Regions from separate parts of the Clostridium fermenticellae genome, predicted to be linked through region 2. Evidence: riboswitches for the same ligand, from Rfam matches in the RefSeq annotation. Region 2 holds a riboswitch; each other region holds the start of a gene.
The links. A riboswitch is a leader RNA that binds a small molecule or an ion and turns the genes downstream of it on or off. The one in region 2 is predicted to bind glycine.
Positions count from the first base shown of each region.

Region 1: another riboswitch for glycine. It lies ahead of D4Z93_RS10590 (MBL fold metallo-hydrolase); the one in region 2 lies ahead of D4Z93_RS12160 (GrdX family protein).
Region 3: another riboswitch for glycine. It lies ahead of D4Z93_RS02425 (amino acid permease); the one in region 2 lies ahead of D4Z93_RS12160 (GrdX family protein).

Region 1 is NZ_CP032416.1:2,267,345-2,274,784, reverse strand. It holds gene bcaP (branched-chain amino acid transporter BcaP) at 1-751, shown strand, start outside; gene bcaP (branched-chain amino acid transporter BcaP) at 1,178-2,593, shown strand; gene D4Z93_RS10590 (MBL fold metallo-hydrolase) at 2,716-3,609, opposite strand; glycine riboswitch at 3,838-3,938, opposite strand; gene D4Z93_RS10585 (DUF4883 family protein) at 4,012-4,500, opposite strand; gene D4Z93_RS10580 (Cof-type HAD-IIB family hydrolase) at 4,571-5,407, shown strand; gene D4Z93_RS10575 (metal-sensitive transcriptional regulator) at 5,458-5,718, shown strand; gene D4Z93_RS10570 (threonine/serine exporter family protein) at 5,724-6,179, opposite strand; gene D4Z93_RS10565 (threonine/serine exporter family protein) at 6,187-6,954, opposite strand; gene D4Z93_RS10560 (hypothetical protein) at 7,149-7,394, shown strand.
Region 2 is NZ_CP032416.1:2,638,269-2,645,708, forward strand. It holds gene grdB (glycine reductase complex selenoprotein B) at 1-783, opposite strand, end outside; gene grdA (glycine/sarcosine/betaine reductase complex selenoprotein A) at 807-1,271, opposite strand; gene D4Z93_RS12145 (glycine/sarcosine/betaine reductase component B subunit) at 1,293-2,579, opposite strand; gene D4Z93_RS12150 (thioredoxin family protein) at 2,601-2,933, opposite strand; gene trxB (thioredoxin-disulfide reductase) at 2,953-3,876, opposite strand; gene D4Z93_RS12160 (GrdX family protein) at 3,923-4,300, opposite strand; glycine riboswitch at 4,377-4,442, opposite strand; glycine riboswitch at 4,443-4,604, opposite strand; gene D4Z93_RS12165 (DegV family protein) at 4,682-5,521, opposite strand; gene D4Z93_RS12170 (tRNA (cytidine(34)-2'-O)-methyltransferase) at 5,537-6,004, opposite strand; gene D4Z93_RS12175 (N-acetylmuramoyl-L-alanine amidase family protein) at 6,134-6,862, opposite strand.
Region 3 is NZ_CP032416.1:480,828-488,267, reverse strand. It holds gene helD (RNA polymerase recycling motor HelD) at 1-1,716, opposite strand, end outside; gene D4Z93_RS02430 (MarR family winged helix-turn-helix transcriptional regulator) at 2,038-2,475, shown strand; gene D4Z93_RS13585 (hypothetical protein) at 2,586-2,720, opposite strand; glycine riboswitch at 2,912-3,002, shown strand; gene D4Z93_RS02425 (amino acid permease) at 3,117-4,508, shown strand; gene D4Z93_RS02420 (methylated-DNA--[protein]-cysteine S-methyltransferase) at 4,525-5,052, opposite strand; gene D4Z93_RS02415 (prolyl-tRNA synthetase associated domain-containing protein) at 5,124-5,702, opposite strand; gene D4Z93_RS02410 (LysR family transcriptional regulator) at 5,789-6,667, shown strand; gene D4Z93_RS02405 (hypothetical protein) at 6,801-7,358, opposite strand; gene D4Z93_RS02400 (hypothetical protein) at 7,386-7,440, opposite strand, start outside.

The DNA.
Region 1 (7,440 bases), 370 kb from region 2:
CCCTTATGGTGTAGGAGGAGTATTTAAGGGAGCAGCAATTGTATTTTTCTCATATATAGGATTTGATGCGGTTTCAACTGCAGCAGAGGAAGTTAAGAATCCTCAGAAGGATCTGCCTATAGGAATAGTGGCATCTTTAATTGTATGTACTATATTGTATATTGTAGTTTCGGCAATATTGACAGGAATGGTTCCATATCAACAATTCCATAATAATGCAGCTCCAGTTGCATATGCGCTTGCAAGGGTCGGAATAAATTGGGGATCTGCATTGGTATCTGTTGGTGCTATTTGTGGAATTACGTCGGTACTAGTAGTTATGTCATTTGGAGGAACACGTATATTATTTGCATTGTCTAGAGATGGGTTACTTCCACAATTATTTTCTGATGTACATCCTAAATTCCAAACTCCTATTAAGAGTACTTTGCTAGTTGGAATAGTTACTATAGTTCTTTCTGGATTTTTACAGATATCAAGACTTGCTGAAATGACTAATATAGGTACACTTGCGGCATTTTGTATAGTATCAATTTCGGTTATAGTTCTTAGAAAGAGAGAACCAGATCAGGAAAGACCATTTAGATGCCCTGGTTCACCAGTGACTCCTCTTATAGCAACAGCATTCTGTGCATATTTAATCACACAACTTCCTACCTTCACTAAAGAAGTTTTTGTAATTTGGCTTATAATTGGATTTGCAATTTATTTTGGATATGGCAGACGTAATAGTGTAATGAATAATAAATAAAATTCTATTAATACTAAAAAGGAAATGGTTTTTATATTAAAATCGTTTCCTTTTTTTATTTTGAGTTGAAAAAAGATATTTCAGAAAATATTTATTATTTTAATATTAGATAATATGTATATATATTGTATCAATATACAAAAAAGTTTTTATGTATTTACTTTGAATGCATTGATAAAAGTATAAATTTTTGATAATTAATTATCAAAAGTTACATTATAATTATGCATGATTAATATTATTCATAATTATATATGATTTGACTTAAAATTTTGAAAATAAATAATTATATAACTTTTAAAGATATGAAAGAAAAGTATGCTATTATTATAAAAGTACATAAAATTATTTAATTTTTTATTATTTTCTAAAAATTTAATATATTAACATCACATTAGCGATGAATTTTGAAAGGAGTGGCATTTAATGTCAAAAACAAACTCGATTTTTAGAACTAAACCTATTGAGAGTTTATTAGCTGAGGCATCAAAAAAATCATTGGCAAAAGTACTTGGCCCATTTGAACTTACAATGTTAGGCATTGGCGCAATTATAGGTACTGGAATATTTGTTCTGACTGGAGTTGCTGCAGCAAATTATGCGGGACCTGCACTTATTCTTTCTTTTGTAGTATCTGGCATAACATGTACATTTGCAGCATTATGCTATGCTGAACTTGCAGCTATGATTCCAATAGCAGGAAGTGCCTATACTTATGGTTATGTAGGCTTAGGAGAAATATGGGCATGGATTATAGGTTGGGATTTGATACTAGAGTATACAGTTACAATTGCTACCGTTGCTGTTGGATGGTCTGGATATGTTGTTACTTTGCTTAGTGCAGTTGGAATTAATCTACCACCGGCTTTAACAAATCCATTTGGACAAGACGGTGGAATAGTAAATCTTCCATGCATAGTTATTCTTGGAATCGTTATACTATTTCTAATAAAAGGTATGAGCGAAAGTTCTAAATTAAATAATATACTTGTTCTAGTAAAATTAGCCGTTGTAATATTATTTATCGTTATAGGTGCTGGACACATTAAAGTGGCTAATTGGCATCCATTCTTCCCTTATGGTGTAGGAGGAGTATTTAAAGGAGCAGCAATTGTATTCTTCGCATACATAGGATTTGATGCTGTTGCAACAGCTGCTGAAGAAGTTAAAAATCCACAAAGAGATTTGCCTATAGGAATAGTAGCTTCTCTTATAATTTGTACACTGCTTTATATAATAGTAACAGCAGTATTGACAGGAATCTTACCTTATTCTGCTTATAAACATACATCAGCACCAGTTTCATATGCATTACAGCAGGTAGGTATAAGCTGGGGATCAGCTCTTGTGTCAGTTGGAGCATTGTGTGGTATAACATCAGTTTTACTTGTTATGACATTTGGAGCTACTCGTATATTGTTTTCACTATCAAGAGATGGATTGCTTCCAGAAATATTTTCCGATGTACATCCTAAATTTAAAACTCCGGTAAAGAGTACTATACTAATTGGTATTATAACAATGATATTAGCTGGTTTACTTCCAGTAAGCAGACTTGCAGAGATGGCTAATATAGGTACACTGACAGCATTTATCATAGTTTCTTTATCAGTTATAATTTTAAGAAAGAAGAATCCTGATATGGAAAGGCCATTTAAGTGTCCAGGTGTTCCTGTTACACCATTAATATCAGTTGCATTCTGTGCATTTCTAGTTTATCAACTTCCTGTTTTTACTAAAGAAGTTTTTATAATATGGCTTGCAATAGGTTTTGTAATTTACTTTGGATATGGTAGAAAACATAGTGAAATGAATAATGAAGTAAGTAATGAAATGAATTAAGGAGAAAAGGCATTTGAATAAATTCATGTGATATTTTGTAATTATATTTCTATGTACAAATTGGGAGTTTGTACATAGAATTTTTTTATAATAAAGTCTTTTCTCCAAATTTATAGCTTTTACTAATGTTTTTTAAAGTAGTATAGTTTACCATCTTCTATAGAATAATCAATCATAGATTCTGAATACATGTACTGTAAAAATGCGGATATTCCTCCAAAGTTTAAATGGTATTGATAAAAATTAAAGGATAAATCATTCAGTATTGATATATTTTGCAATATATCTTCACGTGTAAGTGGTTGATCTAGCAATTCTAGTATCTGTTCAATATAATTCTGTATATTTTGTATATTTTTATCCACCAAGGTTGTAATCTGTTGTTTGTCAAGTATATTGTCCGCATGACTTATAATAAAATAATCTGCATCTATTTCTTTTATTCTATTTAGTGAATTTAAACTATTTTCTATATCATACAGATATGGAAAAGAATATTTATTTAAAATTTCGCTGCTGAATATAGAGTCACCTAAAAAACAAACTTTTTCTGGAGTTATAATACCTATTTGTTCTATAGAGTGTCCACTTAAAGGGATTATTTCAAACTTTTCATCCCCTATTTTATTTGTTCCATATTCAAGTACAAAATCTACTTTAATTGATTTATTTGATTTATCAATTCCTTTAATAGGTGTAGAAGATGATAATATAGATGCCTGAAATTCAGGATTCTCCATAAATATTTTTTCTTTTAATGAAGTATATACCAGACAACCAGGGTAATTTTTTTGAAAATAAATATTGCCCCCACAATGATCAAGATGGTTGTGTGTATTTACTATGAATTTAGGATGAAGATTGTTCTTTAAAATTGCATCTTCTATTTTTTTGGCATCTGTATTATTTATACCAGTGTCTATAATTAAACAATTTTTATTTTTAAAAGCATAAACACCAGAATTGGTTGAGGCGCTTATATAATAAGTATTTCCTTTAATTTTTTCTAATGCCATTTAAATCATTCCTTCTCAGATTTGTTAAATTATCTGTATTATATCAGATAATATAGTTTTGTACCATCTAAATAATACTAAAATTATATTAAGTATAAATACAAGAAATAAAAAAAGAATATGAAATAAGACTAATCTTACCACATATTCTCTGTCTTTTTACCTGAGAGTTTAATATCAAAGTATTTTACACCTTTGGTTCTGTATAAAACAGTATTTTCAGAGTCAAGTCATATATAGTTACATTTACCTGAAAGTTTCTACTGAAATCGTGGAATTTCGGTATTGCTTCTTCGGTCAGTATATAAACTATCTCACTATATAGTCATCCTTTAACAATATTATATTATCACATCCACAGTATAACATCATACATGTGTATTTTCAAGCGTATTTTAAAAATTAATTAGAAGAGTAATTGTTAAATATGTATTCACATAAATTATATATATTAAGGGCAATTGGCAAGCCCTTCATATCAATATAATCCATTGAATAATTGCCATCCCACGGGTATATGGATATATACTGCTGATTATATACATTGATTACCATTTTACTGTTATTGAATGTAAAAAATATTTTATATAGAGGTTTTAAATTAAAATTTTGGGGTTTTGATATAAAGTTATTTTTATTCAATGTCTTAATAGAAGCTGCTATTACAGCAGTATTTTTACTGTCTAAATCTTTTCTTTTATAGAAATTAACATTAAGTATACTGCATTTATATGAGGAATTAGATAGAATATTTTGAGATAATATGTTTGTGTAGTAAAAGTTATTTGGCTTTTTATGTATATATGGATTGCGTTCAATATCATAATTGCATCCGGTGGTCAAAATAGATATAATTAATGCAGTAAATAAAAAATAAATTAAATTTTTCACATATATCACCTCTATATAGTAAAATATGTTTGAGGATTATTATTTATGCTATAAGTAAAGGGAGGAAATTATGAAATATAAAATGATAGCTGTTGATATGGATGGTACTTTATTAAATGATAAAAAGCATATATCAGATTATAATATGAAAATGATAGATAGGGCAACTAAGCTTGGAGTCAAATTTGTAGTCGCATCTGGCAGAGTACCGGCTGCTCTTAGAGTATATGAAGAAAGTGTATCTAAAAATCAACCTATGATTTGCTGCAATGGTGCCATAATTTTAGATGATAATAAAAACATTATACAATCGAATTTTGTACCTAAACAGTCAGCAATTGAGGCAATAAATTTGATTAGAAAAGAAAATAAAGATGTGTATTTCCATATCTATCATGATGGTATATTATGCAGCGAACAATTTAAATATAGTGCAGAGAGTTTTTATAATTTTAATAGAAGTGTTGATAAAAAATATGGAATTGAAATTCACCTTTTAAGGGATGCTAAAGAGTACATAGAACTTGGAAACTATAATCTTAATAAGATAGTAGTTATGGATGATGATATAGGTTTTTTAAATAATATTAGAAGTAAATTAGATGAAGTACAAGGCTTAGAAGTTACAAAATCTGAATTTAATAATATAGAATTATTGTCCAAAGGCACATCTAAAGGAAATGCTTTAAAAATTCTGGCGAATTTTTATAAAATACCGATGGAGCAGTGTATAGCAGTTGGAAATGATGAAAATGATATAAGCATGATTATGGAAGCTGGACTGGGAGTGTATATGAAAAATACAAGAGAGAAAATCAAAAATAGTGCTGATTATATTACGAAAAATGATAATAACAATGGAGGAGTAGGTGAAATTATAGAAAAATTTATATTAGATGAAAATTAAACTTTTGTTTCTTTATATAAAGTTAATATAAATCAGGAGTGATATGCTAAATGGAAGAAAATAAAAAGAATATTCAAACCAGACTGAGAAAAATAGAAGGTCAGATAAAGGGAATAGAGAAAATGATTGAAAATGAGGCATGCTGTAAGGATATTCTAATACAAATTACAGCTGTCAGGGCAGCTGTAAATAAGGTTGGTGGATTGATATTTGAAAACTATGCAAAAAATTGTTTTTCCCATTCTGATTCTAATTCAGATGATGATAAAGTAAAAGAACTTATGTCAACTTTAACGATGTTTTTAAAGTAATACTACTATTTTTTTGTAATATTTGAAAATATCTTTTTCCTGAATAAGGAAATTGTTTTTGAGATTGAGGATACAAAGAATACCCCTACGGCTATTATACCAGCAATAGATAAGGTTTTAAGACCTAGAATTAGTGCATTATTTATATTGCCCTGTACCACTTCAAACATTGTATTATACATGCCACCACCAGGAACTAGTGGTATTATTGAACATATTACAAATGTAGTTACTGGAGTTTTTTTAACCCGTGCCATAATTTCAGAGTAAACTGCACCCATTGCTGAAGCAATAAAAAATGAAAACATATTTGAAATATGAAAATACGAGTGTGTAAGAAGATAAAAAAACCATGTCAGAGCCCCACCAATGGAAGCAAAGAATAAATTCTTTCCACGAATGTTTGATAAGATTCCAAAACTCAATGTTGCAATTAGAGTATAAAATGAGTTTATAATTATTGAGATTTTAGACACCTCCTAAAATGATAAACCACAATTTTAATATTATTCCTGTTCCCAAAGCAATGGCAGAAGCTATTAAAATTGCTTCAATTGCCCGCGAACTTCCAGATATAATATCTCCAGCAATTGTATCACGTATTGCATTAGTTATTGCAATACCAGGTACTAGAAGCATTATAGAACCAACAATTATTTTATCTGAATGTACTCCTATATGAAAATATACACTAGATAGTGCAATTAGTGCCGTTAGTGCACCTGATAAAGTATTTATAAGGAATTCATTAGTTTGAACGAGGTTTAGAGTTAAATAAGTTAATCTTATCAGGATTCCTATTATAAACGAAACAAGAAAATCCCTTAAATTTCCACCGAACACTAATGTAAAAAAACCAGCAACAAGTCCTGAAAAGAATAAAGTTATTTTATTACTGTATGGTCTAATATTATTTATTCTATCTAATTTATTTTCAACATACTCTAAGGTATGTCCTTTATCTTTTATATGTCTTGATACGTCGTTTACTTGTGATATTTTCTCTAAATTTATAGTTCTTTGTTTTATTCTTCTCACTATTGTAATCGTTCTGTCATATTCGTCGGAAGCACATACTATTATGATATTTGTTGTTACAAAGGTATCAACTTTTTTTATACCATAAGCATTACAAATCCTAACTATAGTATCTTCAACTCTATATATTTCGGCTCCATTTTCAAGAATTATTTTACCTGCGAATGCGGCATCATTTATTATCCTTGTTATATCCATATATTTATTCTCCTTAATGAAAATAAAGAAGTAATTGATATCGACATTATATCATAAGCTATGGTTTTTTAGTTATAAATTTGAAAACAAATTTATATGAAATTCATATTTTCCGCCTAATTCAAATATATTTTAATAAAAGTACATAATATTAATATCTAATAATACAAAGAGAAGATAAGGGGGAAACTGGTTTGATAAGTAAGGGTACTTTAATTGAAGTCGAAAGTTCAATCGGAAAAAGTGTTGTTATGCACTCCAGGATATATGCTATAGGAGAAAGTTTAAGTAATTGTGAACTTGGGGATATAGTTGATATCAAAACTATTTCCGGACATGTAATGAGGGGAGTTGCTTATAGGACAAAATCATATTATAATTCACCCCAAAAGAATGTGAAAGAAATTTTGTTTATAAGGGAAAAAGAAAAACAAATCTGATTATAGAAGGCTTTATTTTGAATTTTACCTTCTTAAATGATATAAT
Region 2 (7,440 bases):
ATCTTCTATTTTATACTTTCCAAATTTTGAAGCACTGGAAGATTCTATATGATCTGGATTACCCTTTGGAACTATTCCTCCTGATGTAACCAATGCAATTTTGGCCTTTGTTATATCTTTTACTGCCGGATTAGGATCGACTCTATCAAATACTGGCATCTTAAATTCAGTTTTAAATTCCTCGCCTTTAAGTTTCTTTACCAGCATATCAACTGCTCTCTTAGATCCTCTATCTCCTCTTAGACAATTTTTTCTTATTCCTCTTTCTATATATCCTTCTTCTTCAGGTGACCCTATTTCTTCATTTTTAACAAGTTTAAGTCCAAAACCAGCGAGCTTTGGAAGTGCTTTTCTCATTCCAACTGCACTATTTCTGGTCTCAATTATATATAAATACTTTTTATATAAATCAGCCCCTGGATTTTCAGGATACATTGCAGTTACAACCGGGATACCAAGTTTATCTTCTACTTCTTTAGATATTGAACCGCAGGCCATACCATATCTTCCTGCATTAAAAGCAGGTCCTGCCATAAACAAGTCTGGATCATATCCCTTTATCATATCTATTATTTTTTCTTTGGCCTCATCCATATTTTCATTAAAGTATGAATCTCCACATATAACTGTTGCAACTATTTTAGCATCACTTTTTTCTATTAATTTATTAAGCTGCATGCCGGGTCCTACAAAGCCTTCCCTAATTTCAGGTTTTACATTTGCCTTTTCTTCTCCGCCTATTCCTGCATAAAACTGATTTATATAATGCACAACCTTAATCATACAATTACAACCTCCTTTGCATATCAATATTTTGAATATTCATCTCTTACTGTTTTAACTTCACTAATTATTTCGTCAACATCCAGTACCATTTCCATCATACCGCACTGTTCATCATATACAGCATCATCACATTCCTGTTTTACTTCTGGTTCAACCATATGATATACGGAAAGACCAAGCTCAATTCCTGCAAGTGGTCCTGCAAATGTTGGGTCTCCTGCACTTACAGTTTCAGCTGAAAGTCCTGATGCCTCTGCTTCAGCACCTCCCAATATTACAACTATATTTTCTGCACCATACTTTTCTGTCAAGTCTTTTACTCTTTGTTGGATCTCCAGATCCATAGCACCTGCGGCTGTTCAAACAAAGCATTCTGTAGATGCAAAAATCACTTCTGCTCCAGCTGATTTTACACAAGCTTCAATAGCTGGTCCCGGTATTCCATCTCTATCCCCTATTGCAATTACTTTTTTACCTTTTAACATAAATATCATCCTCCTTAAAATTTAAAATCCTTTAGCACTGAGGTTATTAAATCCAACCTCACTCGTAGCTCCGGTTATTACCTGTAGTTCAGCCTCAATGGAACCATCTTCTGCTAAACTTCCATTATGTCCTCCGGCAATTACATTTACAGCTTCAGGATGTCCTATAACCTTTTTCATTTTAGGTAGTCTTATGACTTCATTGGCATTTCCTCCCGTAACAACTGCATCTCCTTTTATTGTTGAATCGGCAAGAGACTGCGAACTTCCATCCTGTCCTGCATACTCATCAGTTATAAGAACTGTTTTAATTCCTTTAGCACTTATCTTATTACAATTCATAACAAGATCAGCATCCGGATTTCCAAAGCCTTCTTCAGATATTATTACAGCATCTGCACCAAGTAACTCTACCAATTTAGCAGTATAACTGGAAGACCTTTCTTTGTCTGCAAGATAAACGGTTTCATTGGTTATAACACAACCCAAGAAATTTATATCCTTACCATGTCTTTCATACAAATCCTCAATAACTGGATGATTCAGATGAACATAAGTTGGATTTTTGTCACAAGCTGATACACAATTTCCGCTGACTACTGCACCATCAAATACTTCTGTCGGATACAAGAAAGTTGGTATAATTTTTTTAGCATCCACTCCATATACATAAGTGTCATGAAGAAGTCCTTGACTTTGAAGCATATATACATATAGAACTTTAGGCAAATCCGGATATTGTTTAACCTGCTCCAGTAATGGTAATGTCTCATATACCTTAAGTTCATCCGGTTCAACATCGGCTCCAGCTTTGCCAAGATAAACTGCTGCCTTAAAACCCATCATTCTTAAAGTTTCCTCATGCTCATACTGGTTTACTCCGTCTTTAACTTCACAAGTTATAACCAAATTATTTGTCTTTGAAAATGGAGTATATTTTGCACCTTCTCCACTCATATCTATAATGCCCTCTTGAAAACCCACAATATTTCCTGTAGTAACTACTGCTGCACCACTTAAAACATGCGTTCTTCCAGAGCCGACGGTATCAACTTTACTTATAAAACCGGGGAATATACCACCTTCACCATCAACTTTTACTCTAGGCTCTATTACATCTTTTACAGGTATTATTCTAGTTTCTTCTCCAGGTTTTACAATATTTAATTCAATACTTTCAATCCTATCGTCATTACTAATTTCATTTAACAGCTCATCTTTATTTACATATAAGATCCCATTTTCAACTTTCGTCTCACTGCCAAATTTAAGATCATCAATGTGTATTTTTCCTAACTCTAAACGCAATACGTTCACCTCCTAACTTTTTTATATAGTTTCACAATACGATTTAATAAAATCTTCAACATCTTTTAATGATGTTATTTTATCTGCAGTAATTGTGTTAACCTTTTCACCTTTGTTATAAATTATCATTGTTGGCAGGCCTAATACTTTTTGTCCTATTGCAAGTCTTCTAGCTTTACTTATATTAAGACTTGAAAATTTGATTTTGTCTCCATATTTTTCTTCCAGTCCATGCACACCAGGCATTAATTCTTTACAAATCTCACATTTGTCACCCCAAAAATCTACAAATACCGGTTTCTCAGTATAATTTAAAACCTCATCATCAAAATTTTGTTTTGTTAATTCAACCATATTATTCATCCTCCTTAATCTAAAATTCATTTTCTGATATATACTTTTCAGCAGTAGTTGCCGCTATTGCACCATCTGCCGCTGCAGTTATAACCTGTCTTAAAGATTTCTTCCTTATATCACCTGCTGCAAACACACCCGGTGTACTCGTTTTCATATCCTCGTCTGTTACAATATACCCTTTATCCATAGACACCTTATTTTCAAATAATTCGGAAATAGGAGTATATCCTACGAATACAAAGCATCCATTGACATCAAGTCTGCTTTTTTCACCTGTAAGTTTATTTTTTATAATTAACCCTTCAAGTATTTCATCACCTACAGCTTCTTCTACAGTCGAATTCCATATAAAACTTATTTTTTTATTTGCAAATGCTTTTTCCTGAAGTGATTTGACAGCTCTTAATTCATCTCTTCTGTGTATAACGGTAACATGTTCAGCAAATTTAGTTAGATAAATAGCTTCAGTAATAGCCGAATCTCCTCCTCCTACTACTGCTATATCCAGATCAGTGAAAAAATCAGCATCACAGGTTGCACAATATGAAATTCCGCGTCCTCTTAACTCTTTTTCATTCTTAAATCCTGAGAGCCTAGGATTTGCTCCAGTTGCAATTATAATAGTTTTTGCCCTGTATTCACTGTCCTTACCTTTTAAAACTTTTATCTTACTGTCCAGGTCAACCTCAGTTATTTCATCCTTCACAAATATCGTTCCAAAATCCTCAGCTTGTTTTTTCATTCTCTGAGATAAACTTGTTCCAGTACAATTTTCAATAGATCCTGGATAATTTTCTAATTCATCTGTGGTAGTTGCCTGACCACCGTACTTTGCTCTCTCTATAAGCAGAGTATCCATTCTAGATCTAGATGCATAAATAGCTGCAGAAAGTCCTGCTGGTCCCCCTCCAATTATTATACAATCATATAAATGCACCATAATGCTTCCTCCTATTTATTAAAGTATAACTTTTTAAGCTCTAAGACTACTCAAACGCGTTTCTTATCAGATCGTAGTCTATTAGTGAAAAATCTGTTAAAATTTTGTCATTCCAATGCGGAGTATTGTAATTTCTTGTAAATTTTTGGGTTGTATTTATACTGTCTTCAATATATTGTAAAGATTTAAAATCCACACTTTTCCTGCTGTTCTTGCTCAATACAATAGTTTTATATGGTGTTTCATTTGGTTTAACACTCCCCATAAGCGGATGGGTTAAAAGATTATGTCCACAATGTATATAATCTCTTGCTGTCTCCAGTACTTTCATAACACCTCCTTCCACAAAGTGTATTTCATGTTTAGCCCGAAGTTTGTCTTTGCTTAATGGATTATTAGTTACAATTATAACTTCTCCTATAATACCTCCTCCTATTCCTTAATAGTCTTAAGTTGAATATTAAAATAAAATTAAGGACAAAAGTAAAAGAAATCCCTTTCCTTTTACCTCTGTCCTTTTTACCTGAGAGATTTACTCCTTCGGTGCTTAAAGCTTTCCAGAGTCATGTCCTTTTTCGGTACTTTTGCCTGAGAGATTCATATTATTAAGGAAATAATACTTATTCCTTCGGCTATTCATTTAAGAATACTATAAAACTATAGCTAAGCAGTCATCTTCTAAATATTTTTAAATTAAAGGACTATGCCTAATCTCCCGAAAAATTCATCCAAAGTATTTAATATTCACACTCAGTTATATTATATGATAAATTTTTAAATATTTCCATACATTTTAGAATAATAATTAATAATTTTCTACAAAAAATACTCCACATGCTCCAGGTCCTGCATGTACTCCTACTACACACCCTACTTCACATTCTATAAAATCATTAATACTAAGTTTTAGTTCTTCTCTAAGTATTTCAACAATATCTTTACTTTTAACGCTCAAAAGTATTGTATCTTCATTTTCTTTTGAACCTCTTTTACTTAGATATTCCAGTATATACCTTACAGCCTTCCTGCTTCCCCTGACTTTATCCATAACAGCAAGTTTACCATCTTTTATTTCTATTATTAATTTAATATCCAGTATATTACCTATAATTCCAGCAGTCCTAGACAATCTACCACCCTTTACAAGATTCTCTAAAGTGTCAAATGCCAAAACACTTCTTACATGTGGTATTGTTTCAATTATAGAACTCTCTATCTCCTTAATTCCAAATCCATCTTCCTTAAGCTTTGCCGCCTTTAATACTAAAAGCCCTAACCCTGATGTAACATTTAAACTATCTATTATAGTTATGTCATCACTTTTAAGCATTTCTTTTGCTATACACGCCGATTGATATGTGCCGCTCATATTCGATGATATATGTATTGACAAAACTTTATATCCATTATCAAGATATTCCTTATAGCATTCGATAAACCTCTGAGGGTTAACTTGAGCTGTAGTCGGGAATTCCTTACTATGTTCCATTTTTTCTAAAAGTTCAGGTAAATTTATATCTATTCCATCCCTATAATTATGTCCATCAATATTAACAAGCAGTGGAAGGACTTCTATATCATATCTTTTTAATATATCAACTGGTAAATCTGAAGTACTATCTGTAATTATCTTTATTTTTTCCATAGACCAACTTCCCTCCTATTTCATAACCGGAAAGTTCATCTGCCTCAATGCTTCATATGCCACTATAGCAACTGTATTTGATAAATTTAACGAACGTGTTGTTGTATTTATCATTGGCACTCTAATACATTTTTCAGGATCACTTTCTCTTATGTAATCTGGTAATCCACATGATTCTCTGCCAAAAACAATGAAGTCATCATCTTTAAACTTAGCTTCGTGATAAAAATTCTTGCCATGTGTTGTTGAAAAATAAAATGTTGAGCCCTTATATTTTTCTCTCAGCTCTTCATAGGAATCATATATACTTAAATCCAAATAAGGCCAATAATCAAGACCAGCTCTTCTTAAATGTTTTTCATCCAGACTAAAACCCAGTGGTTTTATAAGATGAAGTTTGCTGCCGGTAAGTACGCAAGTTCTTGCTATATTACCAGTATTTTGCGGTATCTCCGGTTGAAACAATACTATATTTAAACTCAAATCAAATCCTCCTTATCTAACAATTAACAAATAACTTATTCTCATAAAACTCTTCTTAATATATTACTCTATAAAGCTTAAAGAGTAAAGAGGGAGTACCAAATAGTATTATTTAGAGCAATTAACTTATCATTCCCTATTATTTATATATTTTATTATTCCATCACAAATATTTTCCGCTAAATTTCTAAGAACATTATCCTTAGATAATTTATCTCTGTCACTTTTATTAGTTATAAAACCACATTCAACCAAAGCACACGGTATTTTACTATATCTTAATATTGCTATATTTTGTTTTTTTATGCCCCTATTATACCAATCATCTGATTTTACAGATTCATTCTCAAGTATTTTTGCAAGTTTTGTTCTCTCATCTGACTGATAACCTTTTGGATCATAATATAGTGTCGTAATTCCATTGAAGTTTGGATCACTAATTGAATTGACATGAACTGAAACAAACACATTCCCATTTGCTGCATTTACCCTATTTCCTATCTCTTTTAATGGTACAAGTACATCACTATCTCTTGTTAAAACAACATTGTATCCTTTATTTTGTAGATATTCCTGTTCATATTTAACTATTTTTAGAGTTAAATTCTTCTCATACATATTTCCATAGCTTGTACCCTTGTCTATACCTCCATGACCTGCATCTAAAATTATCGTATACCTACTATTATTCTGTTTGACTTTAGAAAATCCATCTTTCCCCTTAGCAGCCTCTACAACAGCTTGTCCTCTTACAGCAGAGTATCTACTATAAAACATTTGATTTTTACCAAACAACAGTAGTATTAAGGTGAAAAATATACAAGAAAACATGAATCTCTTTCTATTTGCGATCCTCATTTTAATCCTCCTAATCCTACGATGTTACCCAATTTTTAATATACAGTTAAATTCATCAATCTTAATATAATTTACATTTAAGTAAATATCTGTATATTTATTATAATATCAAACCACTTAATAATCAATTATTATTGTGTACATTATTTAATTTATTTTATAACATATAGGATTTGCAAGTATGACGACTATGACGGCTGCTGACATCATTAAAATCCATAAAATATGAACGCAAGCTTAGACTTACTAGAAATTTTTTACGTGACGTATTTTGGAAATCCAGGCCTGCGCATAAGTTAAGCTTTCAGAAGACACTGGAAACATTATCAGGTAAAGTAGAATATCTTTGTATCCATAGTTTTTTAGTCCTTTCTTTAACTTTTATATATGGCTATATAACAAGTTTCCAGCTAAACTACAAACTATTTAAGATAAATTCATCAAAACATTTGTCTAAAGTTTTTTGACCTTCAAATAATTCAATAGTTTTTCTTTTCATTTTTTCACTCCTCTTGGAGTTCTATTGTAAAAAAAATATACACCAGACACCCAAAGTTTTCCTTGAGGTCTAATGTATA
Region 3 (7,440 bases), 660 kb from region 2:
TATATGAGAGATGTTGTTATAATCCCCTACATTCATAAATGGATTGATGGATTGATCAAGATCACCCAGTATAGTTATATTAGCATGCTTAAAAAGCTGATAAAAGATTTCATACTGCAATGGTGTATAATCTTGCGCTTCATCAATAATAACATATTTGATTTCTGAGGTTTTAGGAATTCCTTCTAGTACACCTTTGAGATATAGAAGAGGAGGTTGATCTTCATAATTAAGCTTTTCAGCCTTCAAATTGTCCAAAGTATAGCTTTTTATTTCATCAATTTCCTTCTCGCTGTACCCGGTATTAAAATTTGCAGAAAAAGACTCCAATTTCATAAAAAGCTTTTTATAAATATCTATTAAATCAAACTCTGTCATTCTATTGATTTCAGAATATATATCCTTCATTTCATTTTTTACAATAGCTATACTGCGATTTCTAACTTCTGTTTTATCCAGATAAGGATCAGATTCCATAAATTTACTGGTTACTTCGTTAACCCAATCTTTTTCATAAGGTTCCATAAGAAATAATATTCTTTCCCTTATCTTATGAAGTCTCCTTTTTAGTGGAAACTGTATATAATCTTTAAGAAACAGTTCCTGCAAATCCTTAGAGGAAATTATTAATCTGCCTCTTAAAATAATATCTTTAAAGCTTCTATCTTTTTTTTCGGCATAGTCTACATATTTTTTTAATATATCTATAAATTGTATGGAAGATTTATATTTTATACTTACTATTCTTCTTTGATACATTGGGTCTTTATTAGCTGCAAGAATATTTTCCATCATTTCACTGTAACTTTCCTTTTTAAAATCAGATTCTAAGGCTTTTTGCATATATTCTTTAAATGTAGTTTGACACATATTGTCTTCTCCAAGCTGAGGAAGTACATCGGAAATGTACTCATTAAAAATTTCATTTGGAGAAAATATTATTATATTTTGTGATGCTATTTTATCTCTATGCTTATATAAGATGTATGCAATCCTGTGAAGAGCAATAGAAGTTTTCCCACTTCCCGCAGGGCCCTGAACAATCAAATTTTTATAATCCTCATTACGAATTACTTTATTTTGCTCTCTTTGAATAGTTGTTACTATGTTCTTCATTTTACTATCAGTACTTTTACTCAAGATATCCTGAAGTATTTCATCATCAATATTTAGATTGCTGTCAAACATATATTCAATTTTACCATTATTGATTTTATACTGTCTTTTTAAAGTGATTTCACCATAAATGCTTCCTTCAGGGCATATATAATTAGCTTTTCCAATTTCGTAATCATAGTACATGCTGGAAATTGGAGCTCTCCAATCATATACTAGAAAATCAAAGTTGTCATTGATAAGATTGAAGTTTCCAATATAACATTTTTGAGCTTTATCATTTCCTCTTTCTAGAAAATCCATCCTCCCAAAGTATGGGGATAAAAGCATTTTTTCATATTTTTCTTCAAGTTTTCTGACAAATTCATGTCTTCTTTTTTGCATTTTCAATGTTGTGATGTATTCCATAAAATCTACAACCTGATCCAATCCATTAGTTATGGACAAAGAGCCTATATCCTCCCAAAGCTGCTTTTGTGTTTCAATAGAATCTTTTCTAAATTTTTCTTTAAAATCATGTTTTTCATTAAACTGTTTTCGAACTTCTTTGAGTACTTCCTGCAGCCATTCATTTTCCAACTTCCATTCAAAGTTATTCAATTAATCCCATCCTTTCCTTGTAATGAATAATTCAATAACATTACCATAAAAAAAGCATTGACATCGCTTTTAGAAAGTAGTATAATATAATTGGATGTATGTTGTTTATATACATATATTATCAGTAGAATTATATTATCATTTCTCTTTTGGTGTGTCAATGGTCATACACCTTTTTTCATTTCATCACTCCTTTAAAAAGGCTATATAATTTTCTTAATATCATCAATGAGCTGTTCTGTAATATTTTATTGAAGAATTATAAGAAAAGTGATAAATTTAATTGTGTACGATATAATTATTCATAAAGGAGTATAAAACATGAAAAATAAATATGATATCTTAAAATTAGAAAATCAATTGTGTTTTCCACTTTATGCATGTGCAAAAGAGGTTGTTAAAAAATACAAGCCTTTTCTTGAAAAAATAGATTTAACATATACTCAGTATATTACCATGATGGTAATATGGGAAAAGATAGAATTAAATGTTAAAGAACTCGGAGAATACCTGTATCTAGATTCTGGTACACTAACACCGGTTTTGAAAAAGTTAGAATCGAAAGGATATATTACACGTGTAAGATCAAAAGATGATGAAAGAAATTTAATAGTTACGTTGACTGAAGAAGGTAACAAACTTAAGGAAACAGCAGTCAAGATTCCATCTCAAATCGGTCAGTGTGTTAAACTTGATTTAGAAGAAATAAAGACACTTTATAAGCTTCTCTATAAAATGTTAAAAGGTGTGACAGAGTAATAGGATCTATAAATGAAAGTTTAACTTATCCTCCGGCCGCGATTCCCAAAATTGGCCACGTAAAAAATTTCTAGTAAATCTAAGCTTGCATTCATAAAAATCTAAACAGATCATTTATATCTAAGGAAGATGCTGTCAAATGTAGGTACATTAATAACAAGGTGAACAGCATCATTGTTTTTTCCCATAAGTTCTTTTAAATATGGTTTCATAATTGTAACTAAATCCATCTTTAAGACTTGCATAATAAAAGCATCCTTTTTATAATGATTTTTGTCAGAAACTAAAAAAATATTGCAATTTCTCCTGATATATATTACGATATAAGGGTGAAATTTATTCGTTCAGATGAAGATAGTGGGAGAGTTATGACGAAAAGTCATTCACCGAAGAAGTAAATCTTTCAGGTACCTATTTATTAGAGATGACCGCTATTGGATGAACCCTTGGAGAGACTCTACAAAGAGAACCGAAGGAGCAAGTCTATATATGACGAAACTCTCAGGTAAAAGGACAAGGGAAAGATAACTTATCTTATAAAAGTAATACTTAAAAATTACTTCATTTGTATGTATCTTATCTATTCCCATTTGTATCTCCAATAATAAAAACTTATACAAAATAAGAAAGGCGGAATACATATGGAGGAAAATCAAAATTTATCAAGAGGTTTAAAAAATCGACACGTTCAATTGCTTGCAATAGGTGGTGCCATTGGTACCGGATTGTTTCTCGGTTCTGGCAGATCAATTCATCTAGCAGGTCCATCTATTCTATTGGCATACTCAATAACAGGAATAATGCTATTTTTTGTCATGCGTGCACTTGGTGAACTGCTGCTTTCAAATTCAAATTACCATTCTTTCGTGGAATTCGTCTACGATTATCTTGGTGAAAGTACTGCTTTCATAACTGGATGGACATATTGGTTCTGCTGGATTTCACTTGCTATGGCTGATGTAACTGCATCAGGGCTCTATGTACAATACTGGTTTCCAAATATATCAAGATGGCTTCCAAGCCTTGTAGTTCTTGTAATTTTACTAATTATGAATCTTACTGCTGTAAAACTATTTGGGGAAATGGAATTCTGGTTTGCACTAATTAAAGTAATAGCAATACTAGCTTTAATTATAGGTGGTACTTTTATGATCATTAAAGGTTTTTCAACAAACGCTGGAGCATCAAGCTTTTCTAATCTCTGGAGACATGGTGGATGGTTTCCAAATGGTCTGAATGGTTTCATTCTATCTTTTCAAATGGTTGTATTTGCCTTTACTGGTATTGAATTAGTTGGTCTAACTGCTGGTGAGACTGAAAATCCGGAACACGTTATCCCAAGAGCTATAAATAATATTCCAATAAGAATTATAATTTTCTATGTTGGAGCACTTGCTGTTATTATGGCAATATATCCTTGGAATTCGATCGATCCGGCCAAGAGTCCTTTTGTACAAGTATTTTCTGCAATTGGAATTGCTGCAGCTGCAAGTATTGTAAATTTTGTTGTATTAACATCTGCCGCATCTGCTTGTAACAGTGGCATATTTAGTACAAGCCGTATGGTTTTCTCACTTGCTAAAGAAGATAATGCACCTAAATCAATGAAAAAATTAACTTCTAATCATATACCATGTAATGCAACAATATTTTCTGCCTGTATTATATTAATTGCAGTTATTTTAAATTACATTATGCCGGAAGGAGTATTTGTACTTATCACAAGTATATCAACCTTCTGTTATATATTCATTTGGGCAATAATAGTTATTTGTCATATAAAATACCGTAAAACCAAACCAGAACTTGCTAAAAACAATAAATTCAAAATGCCGTTTTATCCAATTATAAATTATATGATTTTAGCGTTCTTTGCTTTTGTTATATTTACACTTGCCCTCAACAATGAAACTCGTGTAGCTCTATTTGTAACACCTGTGTGGTTTTTAATTCTCGCTGTAATTTTTAAAATACTTAAATCTAAAAAAAAGAATAATAATTCTAAAGAAAATGCTAAACAGTACTTAGCATAAAACCATACTACATAATTTATAAACTATTTTCCTGAGATGTTGCATTATAAATTTGGGCCTTTTCAAGCATGAGAAGAGCCCTCTTTTTTTGGATTCCTCCAGCATAACCAGTTAAGTTACCATTAGAACCGATAACTCTATGACATGGAATTAAAATTGATATAGGATTATGTCCGACAGCTCCACCAACTGCTTGTGCTGACATTGAACCTATTGCCCTTAACTCTGCTATTTTTTTTGCAATTTCTCCATAAGTAATAACTTTTCCATACGGAATTTGTAGAAGCACATTCCAAACATCTCTTTGAAACTTTGTTCCCTCAGGTTCAAGCTTAGGTAAGCATAAATTCTTTCTACCGGAAAAATAGTTTTTTAGCCATCTGTCAGTCTCTTTAAAAATTCTATAATCTGGCTTATTTATCCATAACTCCACATTCTTCGGATAATACTTTTGTCCAATAAACCACAATCCTTTAAGAGCATTCTTTTCTGCTGATGCTCTAACCATTCCAAGTGGAGTCTGTATTACAGTTGTATAAACCATTCATCAACACCCCTTTTTATTTAATTATAATAGAGTTAATGTTATGGTGTTTTCAGGTAAAAACTACTTTATCACATCTCAATAACAGATAACGTATGCTTCACAAAAGGCAAAAAATTGTAAATAATTTGTTCCGTTTTGATTTTCATATAACTAGTAGTTGTACCATCGCTGCACCCATACCATTCTTCGTTAACAACATCTTTATCAAAAATAATTTGTACAGTACTATTGTTATCAAGTATGGCACTGAAAACAGTTGCCGCACCGATTTCAGTTCCCAACATCCTTTCCATTAAATCTGCAGGAGCAAAGGAAACACGTGCTACTCCTAATGCATTACTGAAATCCTTTGATTTGAACTTCTTATCACCTGTTGTAATGAACATATAAAAAACTGTTTGCTGTCGGTTGCAAAGAAACAAAGTTTTTACCATCTTCATATCTAATTTCTTATCAATTTGAACGCAATCCTCCATCGTAATTGCTTTATCTGTATCAACACGTTCAAACGGAATATGTAAGCTTTGTAATACTTCATATGTTTTCTTTTGCAGTAGGGTGTCAAACTTGTTTGGCGGCGTTGTATAAATATCACTTACATAAAACATGTTTATTTCATTCCCTTCTCTTGAAAACTCTACAGGCATAGTGTATCATAAACCTATAAATTACAAAAATGAATGTTTATCATGATAAAGATGATAAAATCAGATATATATGAGGTAAACATAGTATGGACATGAATATTCAAAAATATATGGCATTTATTAAGACTGTTGAATATGGCAGCTTTACAAAAGCGGCAGAGATGCTGAATTATTCCCAGTCTGGCATTAGCCGTATGATTAATGATCTAGAAAAAGAATGGTGTGTATCACTTCTTGAACGCCGACACTCTGGTGTACGATTAACTTCTGACGGTTTAAAATTATTACCATTTGCTAAAAATGTATGTACTGAATATCAGAAATTACAGGTGCAAATTGAAGAATTGAATGGATTGCAATCCGGACTTATCCGTATAGGTACATTTTCAAGTGTGGCAACCCATTGGCTCCCGAATATAATTAAAAAATTTCAAAAAGATTATCCCAACATTAATTACGAATTGCTACTTGGAGACTATACAGAAATAGAAAACTGGATTCTAGAAGGACGCGTAGATTGCGGCTTTCTTAGGCTTCCTACACTTCCGGAATTTGAAACAATTTTTTTAAAGCAGGATAAACTACTTGTGGTTTTACCCGAAAACCATCCTCTTGTTAATTGTAAATATTTCCCGGTCAAGGCATTATGTGATTACCCTTTTATGCTGCTAGAAAAGAGTGAAAAAGCAGATGTTTCAAAGATATTTGATCAATGTGAAATTTATCCTAAAATCCGTTTTACAACATGGGACGATTATGCCATTATGTCTATGGTGGAAAGCGGTCTGGGCATTAGTATTTTGCCACAACTTATTTTACAGCGTATTCCTTATCATGTTATTACAAAAGAATTGGAAGTACCTGCTTATCGAAGAATTGGATTGGCATTGAAAAATAAAAAGAGTACATCACTTGCAGTTAAACGATTTTTAAACTACATAAAGTATAGACAGCCTAATATCTAAAAAATTAGTAGGATAAAATTCAATTAAAGATAGCTACCTTTTTTATTTAAGTGAATAAATAGAGCCCGGCAGTTTTTTATTTATCCACCGGGCTTAAATTTTCATTCAAATACTATCTGCTATCTGAATCGGGTCATTTTATGCTTGTGGTTCTACCAGATATCAATTTACTTTGCATTTTTAAAATGGTCTGCTTCAATTCAGCATTTTCAGTTTGTACTAAAGCTAAATCCTGCTTTATCTTTTCTATTTGAGCATTCTTTTCTTCTTCGCTTAAAGACGCATGTCCAAGATCATTGACAGCATTCTTTATTGCCGCATCTATTAGAGTTTTTTTATTATCATCCACAGGAATATTAAGCTCCTTCAAAACATTTAAAGCAACTGTCTCAGCAACTTGTTCTCTTTCATTTTTTTTAATATCTCCCGCATGATACAACTGCTCTGCATACCCTGCCGCAATTCTGCCCCATTTGTTTATTATTTCAAGAACATTTATTACAGGATTCCCGGGAATCATCTTATTAACTGCAGATAAAACCAAGTCTGCAGTGTCTGTACCCTGCTGTATAGCATTTATGGCCTTAGAAACATTTACTTTCTTTTCTTTTAGTTTTGGAAAAAGAAAGAGTGTAACTCCCGAAATTCCTATCAAAATTCCGCCTATAGCTACAACATTATTCATATCCACATTTATTTACCCCCATATAATTCTTATTTATTTTTCTACAAACTCATAAGTCTTTTCAAATATATCCGGTTTACAAGCATAA